4 regions of the Devosia sp. MC532 genome follow, and region 2 is predicted to be linked to each of the others. Evidence: predicted binding sites of a transcription regulator. Region 2 holds the regulator's gene; each other region holds the start of a gene.

Region 1 (3,111 bases), on a different contig from region 2:
TATGTTGCGGACCGGAACACAGGCCGACCTTGTCGCCTGCTTGTTCTTGAGGTCCGGATTGGATCTTGTATTGCGAAAATGCAATTTCGTTAGGTAGTCAAGTCGCGCTTCGCACGACCAGCGCGGCAAGGGGTTATTCAAATCGTGGAAATAATAGGGCTTTGACGTCCCATCGGCTTCCACAAACCAAATCGCCACAGCGACGGCTTCGTTTTGGTCGGCCTGCGCCGCCGTTACAGAGCTCGCCGCGCCGAGCATAACCAGTGCCACACATGCAGACCTAAGTTTGGTTGCCAAAATCACTCTCCCCAATTTGGAGAGAGCTTAACTGCTGAGCTCGCGAAGTCCCAGACGAATAAGCTTTTCGGTCGCGGTATCGTCGCCTTCCTTTTGCACCACGCGTGCCACGGCAGCAGACGCCTGCTGGCTGGAATAGCCCAAATTGGTCAGCGCCGACACGGCGTCGGAAATATTGGTTGCGGCAACGCCTTCGCCAAGCGCGGCCTGCAAGCCCAGAGTGCCAGCATCGACAGCGCCAATGGCTGGAACCTTGCCCTTAAGTTCGGTCACAACACGCAGCGCCAGTTTGGGGCCAACACCATTGGCGCGCCCGATCATCGCCTTATCTTGCAGCGCCACAGCGCTCGAGAGTTCAGACGGCGTGAGGATCGACAGAATGGCCAAAGCCACGCGTGCACCCACGCCCTGCACGGAGGTGAGAAGATTGAACCAGCTCTTTTCAGCTTCGGTGGCAAAGCCATAAAGCCGGATCATGTCCTCGCGCACGATGGTCTCGATAAAGACCACACCAGCTTGGCCAACACTGGGCAATGACTGCAGCGTGCGGCCCGAGCAGAACACTTGGTAGCAAACGCCACCGCAGTCGATCAGGGCGTAATCATCACCAAAACTATCGACCAGACCTTTAAGCTTGCCGATCATGCATAGGCTCCCATGCGCATCGCTGAAACACGGTGGTGGGCGTGGCAAATCGCAATCGCCAAAGCGTCGGCTGCGTCCGCGCCCTTAAAAACAGCTGTCGGCATCAGTGTTTTGACCATGAGGCCAATCTGCGCCTTATCCGCGTGGCCCGTGCCGACAACGGATTTCTTGATGAGATTGGCGGCGTACTCTGCCACGGGCAGACCGCGCAAAGCAGGCGTCACCAAAACAACGCCGCGCGCTTGGCCAAGGATAAGCGCTGAGCGAGCGCCCGCACTCACGAATGTCTCTTCCACTGCGGCTTCATCAGGCTGATGAGCGTCCAAAACGCCATTTAGCCCTTCGGACAAAAATGCCAGCCGGGAGGCCAGTTCGCCTGTTGTTGGCGGGGTAATCGTGCCACCAGCGACAAAGCGCAAACGATTGTCCTGCGCCTCGATAACGCCCCAGCCACAACGGCGAATGCCTGGATCGATGCCGATGATTCGAACGGGAGTGCTCATGGATTACCTTGTAGTCAGCTTCGCGCAGCCTACCAAGGCTAAAGTGAACAAATTGGCAACAAACGATATACCAGTGGATGAATAAACTTTTAACAATTCGGGCAAGCATTAATTGAGAAAGCCTCGCCTAGCGTCACGCGCATGCTTTTGGGGGCAAACGGCATGAACACACAGCGCGTTACCAACTGGCGACTTTCAGCTATTTTATATGCACGACAACGCTTCAAACGCGTTGCAAGCCACAGGAAAGCCGGGCCATTTCATAGCTGGTCGAGCGTAACCCGTTGGAGCATTTTCGGCCCGGTTTGCTGCGTGGTCGTTTCGTGGATTGTGGTGGCTGTGTTCTTCTCGAGCGCAGAGCTCACATCCGATCTTTCGATCCGCCTGTTTGGCGCGGCGACCCTTTCACCCCTGCTGGTGGGGCTGCCCTTATTCTACTTGTTCACAATGCGAATGCGCCAGCTGGCGGTCGAAAACCTTCGACTGGCGCGCTTGGCCAATACCGATAGCCTCACCGGCTGCCTGAACCGAGGTGCGTTCACGGAGCTAACGCAGGAGTATCTCAGTGACCGCGAAGGCACGCCCAGTGGTGCCCTTCTCGTTATTGACGCCGATAATTTTAAAGCGATCAACGATGCCCATGGTCATGATCAGGGCGACATTGCCCTGACACTGATTGCTGCGACGTTGCGCCGTATAGTGCGCACAGGCGCGCTGGTCGGCCGGCTCGGCGGCGAGGAGTTTGGCGTTTACTTACCGGGCGCCAATCGCATGAGCGCCTTTCTGGTGGCAGAACGCATTCGTCGCGGCATCCGCAGGGCGAGCTTTTCACCGCGAGGCGTGCCCTATCCGCTCAGCGTGAGTATTGGGGGCGCAAGTTTCGCCGCACCAATCAGTTTTTCAGAACTGTTCCGCTGTGCTGATCAGGGGCTCTATGCGGCCAAAAAGGCCGGGCGCAATATGGTGGAAGTAGCGGCCGTTTCCTTGCCCCCGGCCCCAGTGCGTCGCGCATAAAAAAATCCCCGCGTGAGGCGGGGATTTCAAATTCGAAATGCAGCTCAATTAGACGAGCTTGGCAGCGTCTTCTTCGCTCATGTCAAAGTTCGAGTAGACGTTCTGAACGTCGTCATCTTCTTCGAGGGTCGCGATCAGCTTCATCAGGGTTGCACCCTTTTCAGCGTCAATCGGCGTACGGTTCTGAGGCTTCCAGACGGCCTTGACCGATTCAGCTTCGCCCAACACCTGCTCAAGCGCAGCCGAGACTTCGGCCATGCCTTCAAAGCTGGTGTAGATGTAGTGGCCTTCGTCGTCGCTCTCAACGTCATCTGCACCGGCTTCAATCGCCGCTTCCATGACCTTGTCTTCCGTACCGACTGCAGCCGGGTAGGTGATTTCGCCAACGCGATCAAACATGAAGCCGACCGAACCGGTTTCACCCAAGGCGCCACCGTTCTTGGAGAAGTACGAACGAACGTTTGAGGCCGTGCGGTTGCGATTGTCAGTCAGCGCTTCAACGATGACGGCAACACCACCCGGGCCGTAGCCTTCATAGCGGATTTCGTCATAGTTCTCAGCGTCGCCACCGGACGCCTTTTTCACAGCGCGTTCGATATTGTCTTTTGGCATCGACTGCGAGCGCGCATTGGTGATGGCCAAACGCAGACGT
Region 2 (3,111 bases):
TGAGGACTATTACCACGCGGGCGGTGTGCCTGCGGTGGTGAATGAGCTGATGAAACAAAAGCTTATCCACGAGAACGCCCCAACCGTGAACGGCAAGTCGATTGGCGAAAACTGCCGCAATCGTCCGATTGAAGACGACAAGGTGATCCGCCATTTCGACAATCCGATGAAGGCGGAAGCGGGCTTCCTTGTGTTGCGCGGGAACCTCTTCGACAACGCCATCATGAAGACCTCGGTGATCAGCCCTGAGTTCCGCGAGCGCTATCTCTCCGATCCGCAGCATCCGGGCATGTTTGAGGGCAAGGCGGTGGTGTTTGATGGTCCTGAAGACTATCACCACCGGATCGACGATCCGTCGCTTGCTATCGATGAACACACGCTGCTGTTCATGCGTGGGGCGGGGCCAATCGGCTATCCAGGCGCGGCGGAAGTGGTGAACATGCGTCCGCCTAGCTATCTGATTAAGAAGGGTATTTCGTCCCTTGCTTGTATCGGTGACGGTCGTCAGTCGGGCACGTCGGGTTCGCCTTCGATCCTCAACGCGTCGCCTGAAGCGGCGGCTGGTGGCAATCTCGCGATCCTGCGTACCGGAGATCGTGTGCGGATCGACCTTAATAAGGGTGAAGCTGATATCCTCATCTCGGACGAGGAAATCGCGGCCCGCCGTTTGGATCTGAATGCAGAGGGCGGATATAAATTCCCCAAGCATCAGACCCCTTGGCAGGAAATCCAACGCGGCCTGGTCGGCCAATTGGGCGACGGCGCCATTCTGCGTGGTGCCGACAAGTACCAGCGCATTGCCCAGACCGAAGGTCTGCCACGCGACAATCACTAAGCGCGATATGCGTGAGAAAGGGCCCGCGAAAGCGGGCCTTTTTTATGCGCTCAGCCAGCGTGGCCGCGACTGGCCTATTTGTGGCTTTTGGCCGGCACTTATGGGCACCAGCTTTGGCGCGGACATGGCCTTTTAGGGCGCGAAGGGGCGCGTTCTTTAGAGCGGGAATATATGAAAATGGAGCTTGCGATCGGACTTAGCGGTGAGCGCAATGCTCGACTTTGCGCGTGTATTGGCTCAGCGCATGTGATGTCGAATGTCAGCAAGCGCGCGTTGGAAGATTATATGCCAGTCCGGGGAAAGGGGGGGATCATCGAGGCCGTGCCAGAAGAATAAAAACTCATGGCCGCCATCGTCACTGGTCGTGCAGGAAAAGGTCTCTGGCAGATCGCGACTGCTCACCGGCACAAAATGCCAAAGCTGGCCATCGGCAATATTGGCACTAGACCATCGCGGCCCTTCCGCAAGGTCGCCGACATAGCCGGTCTCTTCCAAGAATTCTCGCTGTGCGCCTGCACAGATCTCTTCACCCAGCTCGCGCGTACCTTTGACGATCTGCAGGCCGGCCAGTGGATGACGAAACGCTAGGATTTGCCGGGCAGGACCGACGCCCCGCAAAACAAAGGGGCAGAGTTTTTCAACTTGCCCCTCCGCCAATTCAGTACTTCCGCATCAGGCCGACCAGACGGCCCTGAACCCGGACCCGATCGGGCGGGAAGATACGGGTTTCATAGGCCGGGTTTGCCGCTTCCAGAGCGACCGTATCGCCCTTGCGGCGCAGACGCTTCAGGGTTGCTTCCTCATCGTCGACAAGGGCCACGATGATTTCGCCGTTTGAAGCCGTATCCTGCTTTTTGATGAGGACCGTGTCGCCATCAAAAATGCCTGCGTCGATCATCGAATCCCCGCGCACTTCCAATGCGTAGTGTTCGCCTGAGCCGAGCATTTCTGGCGGTACAGCGATGGTGTGCGAGTGGGTCTGGATTGCCTCAATGGGCGTGCCTGCTGCAATGCGGCCCATAACCGGAATGGAGATGGGGCGCGCATAATCGTCAGCGGCGGATAGAAGAGCACGCGCTGGGGGCGCGGCGACCTTGCCGAGAGTGCCTTCAATGACGCTGGGCTCGAACTTTGCCTTGCGGCCGCCCAAGGTCGGGTTCATCGAATCCGGGAGCTTCACCACTTCGAGCGCACGGGCGCGATTTGGAAGGCGGCGGATAAAGCCGCGCTCTTCGAGGGCAGTGATGAGACGATGAATGCCGGATTTGGACGCCAGATCAAGCGCATCCTTCATCTCGTCGAATGACGGAGGAATACCGCTCTCCTTCATCCGCTCATGGATGAACATCAGCAATTCGTGTTGTTTTTTCGTCAGCATCGGCCCCAGCCCCCAGAATCGGAACATAGACGGAACGACTATATGTGTTCCTCAAATGTTCTGCAAGTGTTGCCATGTTCCTGTCAGCACTGCCAAACGACTGTAATATGCGCATGCATAGATGGGTGGTTTTGGCCGATCCAAGCCTGAGCTCCAAACATGCGTAAACGCGTCACAGGCACAGTGCGGCGTTGAGGAGTAAATGCGACTCGTCAGCAAGACGGAACAGATTTAAAAAACCTTAATTTTCAACTTGCCAACCAAGCGTCTTCGCTCGCTAGATAGGCAGGAGAGATTTTTGTTCGTTTTTTGCACACTCATTGGGGGTTAAAATGACCGCTCTAACGAAATTCGGTCGACGCGCCTTTCTTTCGGCGGCCGCACTCGGCGTCGCAGCTCTGTCGCTGACCGGGTCGGTATTGGCGCAGGATGTGACCAAGATTGCAGCTGTGTGGACCGTTCCGGTTGAGCAGCAGTGGGCATCGCGCCTCCACCTCGCGCTGATCGCAGCGCAGGAACGCGGCGAGATCGAATATGTGTATTCGGAAAACGTGTCGAACACTGACTATGAACGCGTCATGCGCGAATATTCGGAGCAGGGCGCTAAGCTGGTGATCGGTGAAGCCTTCGGCGTTGAACAGCCAGCGCGTGCCGTTGCTGAAGAATACCCAGAAGTCATGTACCTGATGGGGTCCTCGCTCCAGCCAGTTGAGCCAAACTTCGCCACCTTCGACAACTTCATCCAAGAACCAAGCTATTTGACCGGCATGGTTGCGGGCATGAAGACCGAAACCAATAAGATCGGCATGATCGGTGGTTACGCTATTCCAGAAGTGAACCGTCTGATGAATGCCTTCATGCAGGGCGCACTCTCGGTCAACCCAGAGGTGAAGTTCTC
Region 3 (3,111 bases), on a different contig from region 2:
TCATCATCGTCCTGATAGACGGTGACCATCAGCTTGTCTTTTGGAAGAGCCCAGTCCTTGGTGAGGAGGTTCCAGGCCAGTTCAATCGCGTCCGACTTGAAATAATCGCCAAACGAGAAGTTGCCGAGCATTTCAAAGAAAGTGTGGTGGCGAGCGGTAAAGCCCACATTGTCCAGATCGTTGTGCTTACCGCCAGCGCGTACGCACTTCTGCGCCGTCGTTGCGGTCGAGTAAGGACGCTTTTCAACGCCGGTGAAGACGTTCTTGAACTGGACCATGCCCGCATTGGTAAACATCAACGTCGGGTCATTGCGCGGGACGAGCGGGCTCGAGGCAACGGCTTCGTGGCCATTGCGTGCAAAGTAGTCGACAAAGCTCGAACGAAGATCGTTTACGCTGGTCATACACAGGCTTTCATGGCGAGCGGGCGCAGTGACGCCCGAGTAGGAAAATTTGGGGGCTATTTATCGTGATGGCTCGTTGTGTGTCCAGCGTTGGACGGGGAAAAACCGGCGAGTTTTCAGCAAGTGGCGCATTTGCCCCAAGCGCTGTGACGGCTTTGTCAATTATTTGACCTAAAGCGTCCCCCCGGAAAACAAAAACCCCCGCCGAAGCGGGGGTAGTGCAATCCATTTCAATCTTAGTCTTCGCTACCTGCGTCGTCTTCGCCGGCCGCCACCAAGAGCACTTCACCGAGGAGGCCGGAGCTTTCGCGCACACCCTGTTCGATGGTGTTGGCGACTTCTGGATTATCCTTGAGGAACTGTCGGGCATTTTCACGCCCCTGCCCCAGACGCTGACTTTCCCAAGAGAACCAAGCGCCCGCCTTATCGACGATGCCGGACTTCACACCCAGATCGAGCAATTCACCAGTCTTGGAAATGCCTTCGCCATACATGATGTCGAATTCAACCTGACGGAACGGCGGTGCAAGCTTGTTCTTGACCACCTTGACGCGGGTCTGGTTACCAACGATCTCTTCGCGATCCTTGAGAGCACCGATACGACGGATGTCCAAGCGAACCGACGCATAGAACTTTAGCGCGTTACCGCCTGTGGTGGTTTCTGGCGAACCATACATCACACCGATCTTCATACGGATCTGGTTGATGAAGATGACCAGACACTTCGACTTCGAAATCGACGAGGTCAGCTTACGCATGGCCTGGCTCATCAGACGCGCCTGCTGGCCCGGCAGGCTATCGCCCATTTCGCCCTCAAGTTCAGCGCGAGGGGTGAGAGCCGCAACCGAGTCGATGACGAGCACGTCGATCGCGCCCGAGCGCACCAAGGTGTCCGTGATTTCAAGCGCCTGCTCGCCAGTATCCGGCTGCGAAATCAACAGGTCGTCGATATTCACGCCAAGCTTACGAGCGTAGACCGGATCAAGTGCGTGCTCGGCGTCCACAAACGCGCAGATTCCGCCCTTACGCTGGGCCTCCGCGATAACATGCAGCGCCAATGTAGTCTTACCGGAGCTTTCCGGACCAAAAATCTCGACAATACGGCCCTTTGGCAGACCACCAATGCCCAGCGCGATGTCGAGACCCAGCGAACCGGTTGAAATAGCTTCAACTTCAATCGCCTGGTTTTCACCCAAGCGCATGATTGAGCCTTTACCGAAATTACGTTCGATTTGGCTCAGCGCGGCCGCAAGAGCCTTGTCCTTGTCCATAGATCCACCTTCAACAACGCGAAGCGACGAAGCTGCCATAATGCTGTCTCCTTATTTCACGCTCTCGAAGTCACTGCAACGAGAGGATCTAGCCAATGTGCGATATCTGTATCGCATTTGTTCTCATTTTGTACCCGTTCAGTCAAGGCCGAAAATGAGAACAAAGCCAGACTTTTGAAAGACAGCCTGTTCAGGGCCCAATTGCCGCGATTCTGCTGCGCCTGTCGCGTCACTTTAAAAAGTATGATTTATGGCTAGACAGCTGCCAAAAGCTTGGGTTTTATGCCCCCGCTCAGGGGAAGCGCAGCCGAGGACTGATATGCATCTCATACAATATTTGGACGACAACAACACGCGCGCGGTGGGCGTAACGCTCGAGGGCGTCACGAGACGCCTCAACGAGATCACGAGCGTCTACGCTTTGGCGCAGAAGGCTTTTTTGACCGAAGGTGGCATCCCTGCAGTGGTGAAGGCTGTGGGTCTTGGTGAGACTGTCGACAAGGCAGAACTCGCCGCCGCAGGACGCTTGCTTTCGCCCATTGACCACCCCGATGCCGCCCATTTGCATGTTACCGGAACGGGCCTAACCCACCTTGGTTCGGCAGCAACCCGCGACGCTATGCACAAGGCAAATGGTTCAAAGCCTGTCGAAGAGCTGACCGACAGCATGAAAATGTTCCGTATGGGACTTGAGAACGGCAAACCGAAAGACGGTGAGCGTGGCGTCCAGCCGGAGTGGTTCTACAAGGGCAATGGCAATATCGTTGCGAGGCCCGGCCAGCCAATCCCGTCCCCAAGCTTTGCCCTCGACGCTGGTGAAGAGCCGGAGATGGCCGGCATTTACGTGATCGATGCGGATGGCAATCCGCGCCGCATCGGCTTTGCTGTGGCCAATGAGTTTTCTGACCATGTCACCGAGCGCATCAACTATTTGTACCTCGCACATTCGAAACTGCGCTGGTGTTCATTTGGCCCTGAAATCCGTGTCGGTGATTTACCGAAGCACGTGGAGGGCACCTCGCGCATCCTGCGTAATGGCGAAGTGCTATGGCAAAAACCGTTCCTCTCCGGCGAGGACAATATGAGCCACACCATAGCCAATCTAGAATACCACCACTTCAAATACGATCTGTTCTGCCAGCCAGGCGATGTGCATGTGCATATGTTTGGGACAGCAACGCTTAGCTTCGCTGATGGGATTTTGACCCAACCCGGCGACGTCTTCGAAATCGAAGAGACCCAGTTTGGCTTACCGCTCCGCAATGGAGTTGCTATCGATGCCGACAAGGACGTGAAAGTTTTGGGGCTCTACTGATCCCCACACCCGCGCAATAAAAAGCCCGCTTCTCGTGAAGCGGGCTTTTTTTGTTCAGACAACACAGATCAATTCGGCTTGTCCTGGCGCTGCAGGACTTCCTTGACCTTAGAATTGATGT
Region 4 (3,111 bases), on a different contig from region 2:
TCGACGGGGCCCAAACCTTAATTCAAATCAAGAGGTTCGTCGTTGACCAACCTCAGAACGGGAGCATCGTCGTCCCGTCCTTCCCACCCAGGGGGAAGCGATTTGCTGGTCTTTGCTCCCAAATCCCGCAACTGCTCGATCTGCCGAACGACATTGCCGCGACCGGACGACAGCTGGTCCTTGGCCTTGGCGAAATTGGCTTGTGCGGTGTTGAGGCCCTTTTCAACCTGATCCATGCTCGAGAGGAATCCGGCAACCTTTTCATAGAGTTTGCCAGCGCGTTCAGCGATTTCCTCGGCGTTCTGGTGGCGTTTTTCGATATCCCAAACATTGCGCACCGTGCGCAACACGGTCATCAACGTTGTCGGGGTCGTCAGCATGACGCCCTTCGACATGCCAAACTCGACCAATTTGGCGTCGTGCTGAATGGCCGTCGCCAGCGCCGATTCAATCGGCACAAACATCATTACGTAGTCCAGACTAGACTTTGCGGCCCGGTTATACCCCTTGTCGCCCAGCGTGGTAATGTGCGTCCGGACCGAATGGATATGCGCTCGGAGGTATGTTTCTCGCTCGTCTTCGGGTGAGTTGACGAAGGATTCAAAAGCAGTGAGGGACACCTTGCTATCGATCACCAGCACATCGCCATTGGGCATGCGGATTTCGACGTCTGTGCGCAGGCGCTGATTGTCCTCACTCGTGTGGCTCTGTTGGGTGAAATATTGCTCACCCTCGCGCAGGCCGGACTGTTCAAGAATGGTGGAGAGGATCATTTCCCCCCATGCGCCTTGCGTCTGCGAACTGCCCTTAAGCGCACGCGTCAGGTTCTGCGCTTCGGTGGTGATCTGGAGATTGCTCTCCGACAGAGCCCGAATCTGCTCGGACATTGCCGAGCGATCCCTTATAAGTCCTTGATGGAATTCAGTTATTTTCTCATGAAGGGGTTTCAGGAGGACATCGACCTGTTCGCGATTCTGCTTGGTAAAGGTCTCGCTATGGGTGCGCATGACGTCACCCGCGATGGCCTTGAATTCATCCGTCATCTGCTGGCGGGCTTCGGTGAAGCGCTTCAGCTCCGTGGCGTGATTACGGGCCTGTTCATCAAGCCGCGTGCGCATTGCCGCCAGTTCCGCCTGCATGTCGGCCGCACGATCCCGCTCGGAAAACATCTGCTCGGTCGCGCGCTCGCGCTCGTGCTGGAGCTGCCCCTCGATTTCGCGCAAACGGGAATCACGCTGCAAAATCTGATCGTTAAGCCCCGAGCGTACGCTCTCTAAATTCTGCGCTGCCTGCATTTCGGCGCGCTCTAGGGTGCCACGATTGCTGGACATCACAGCAATAAGCGCAATCAACAGCGCCAGCGCCAACACGCCCACAAGGGTGACGCCAATGGAAATCGGCAAGCTGCCGAGAGTAAAAAGAGTTTGGTCGAGATCGCTCATGGAGCAATCCTAATCCGATTCTTCCGTTCGCAAAATGTTCTCGTGTGACACCACTAAGGTTGACCAAGAGCCCGGAAATCGCCATATCCATGACAATCCTTCCATTGCCGGACCTTCTGCCATGGCTATCCGCCCCATTTTGATCATTCCCGATGCGCGCCTGCGCGCTGTTTGCGACCCGATCGTTGAGATCGATGACGAGATCAAAACGCTGGCAGCAGACATGCTGGAAACCATGTATGCCGCGCCAGGCATTGGCTTGGCCGCGCCGCAGATCGGCGTCATGAAGCGTATCGTTGTGATCGACGTGGCCAACGAAGGCGATGAGCCTGCGCCCCACGTCATGATCAACCCAGAGATCACCCAATTTGGTGAGGAAATTCAGGTCACTGAAGAGGGGTGCCTCTCGATCCCTGAACTCTACTACGAAGTAGAACGCCCCAGCACGGTGACGGTTAAGTACACCAATCTTGAAGGCGAAGAGATCACTGTCGATGCCGATGGCAAGCTGGCCGTCTGCATTCAGCACGAACTCGACCACCTCGATGGCGTTCTTTACATCGACTATCTGAGCCGCTTGAAGCGCGATCGCGTCATCAAGAAGTTCGACAAGCAAGCCCGCCTTTCTGCGCGCTAAGCCAATTTGGATTGAGGGGCTCCGGCCCCTCTCCTTTTCCGTTGGGACAATATTAAAAGAGGCACTTGGCCATGCGTATCGTTTTCATGGGCACGCCCGAATTTTCTGTCCCAACGCTGACCGAAATTGTTTCGGCGGGTCATGAGGTTGTCGCCGTTTACACGCGCGCACCAAAGCCCGCGGGCCGTGGCCAGGCCGAACGCAAAAGCCCGGTTCACGAGGCCGCTGAAGCCTTTGGCATTCCGGTCTTCACGCCGAAGTCGCTGAAAAGCGAAGAAGAACAAGCCACTTTCGCGTCCCTAGAGGCGGAGGTCGCAATTGTTGTGGCCTATGGTCTGCTGCTGCCCAAAGCGGTTCTGGAAGCGCCGGAATACGGCTGCTTGAACCTTCACGGCTCCCTCCTGCCACGCTGGCGCGGCGCTGCGCCAATGCAGCGCGCTATCATGTCGGGCGACAAGCAAACTGGCATTGTTGTCATGCAGATGGACGAAGGCCTCGATACTGGTGGCATGGGCCCCACCGAGATCATCCCCATCACCCCGACCATGACGGCGGGCGAGCTGCACGACAATATGATGCGTGTCGGCGCTGACCTTATGGGGCGCGCACTGGCTGCGCTTGAACGCGGCAGCCTCGATTTTTCGCCTCAGCCAGCGGAAGGCGTCACCTACGCCGCCAAGATCGACAAGGCTGAAGCCAAGCTCGATTTCACCCAATCGGCGGAAGCGGTCCACAACACCATTCGTGGTCTCTCGCCCTTCCCCGGCGCTTGGTTTGAGATGACCCTCGGCGGCAAGAGCTATCGCGTAAAAGCCCTCCGCTCGCAGCTGGAGGCCGCTTCTGGCGCTCCGGGCGCCTTCCTTGGCGGAGAACTCGTTATTGCCTGTAGCGAGGGCTCTGTGCGCCTCACGCAAGTTCAGCGCGAAGGCAAGGGCGCTATGGACGCCGCCACCTTCCTGCGCGGAGCCGGCACACTCCCTGAGATGGTCGGCTAATGCCACGCTATAAGTTCACCATCGAATATGACGGCAC

What was found. The regulator LexA, encoded in region 2, represses DNA repair genes until DNA is damaged. The targets are predictions, from matches to a motif close to TGTTCNNNNTGTGTTCNG.
Region 1: ruvC (crossover junction endodeoxyribonuclease RuvC) is a predicted target of LexA. The motif match lies at 1,489-1,506, and genes of this name have one in related genera.
Region 3: recA (recombinase RecA) is a predicted target of LexA. The motif match lies at 1,794-1,811, and genes of this name have one in related genera.
Region 4: rmuC (DNA recombination protein RmuC) is a predicted target of LexA. The motif match lies at 1,467-1,484, and genes of this name have one in related genera.

Annotation. Positions count from the first base shown of each region.
Region 1 covers NZ_JAEMNZ010000008.1:94,802-97,912, reverse strand. The annotation lists gene JHC09_RS11555 (hypothetical protein) at 1-270, opposite strand, end outside; gene ruvA (Holliday junction branch migration protein RuvA) at 325-942, opposite strand; gene ruvC (crossover junction endodeoxyribonuclease RuvC) at 939-1,445, opposite strand; gene JHC09_RS11540 (GGDEF domain-containing protein) at 1,758-2,459, shown strand; gene JHC09_RS11535 (YebC/PmpR family DNA-binding transcriptional regulator) at 2,508-3,111, opposite strand, start outside.
Region 2 covers NZ_JAEMNZ010000001.1:189,036-192,146, reverse strand. The annotation lists gene JHC09_RS00890 (IlvD/Edd family dehydratase) at 1-835, shown strand, start outside; gene JHC09_RS16825 (hypothetical protein) at 1,178-1,423, shown strand; gene lexA (transcriptional repressor LexA) at 1,494-2,213, opposite strand; gene JHC09_RS00875 (BMP family protein) at 2,546-3,111, shown strand, end outside.
Region 3 covers NZ_JAEMNZ010000002.1:323,903-327,013, reverse strand. The annotation lists gene alaS (alanine--tRNA ligase) at 1-404, opposite strand, end outside; gene recA (recombinase RecA) at 641-1,714, opposite strand; gene araD1 (AraD1 family protein) at 1,995-2,990, shown strand; gene JHC09_RS04465 (cell cycle histidine kinase CckA) at 3,059-3,111, opposite strand, start outside.
Region 4 covers NZ_JAEMNZ010000014.1:22,035-25,145, reverse strand. The annotation lists gene rmuC (DNA recombination protein RmuC) at 18-1,442, opposite strand; gene def (peptide deformylase) at 1,564-2,079, shown strand; gene fmt (methionyl-tRNA formyltransferase) at 2,151-3,074, shown strand; gene truA (tRNA pseudouridine(38-40) synthase TruA) at 3,074-3,111, shown strand, end outside.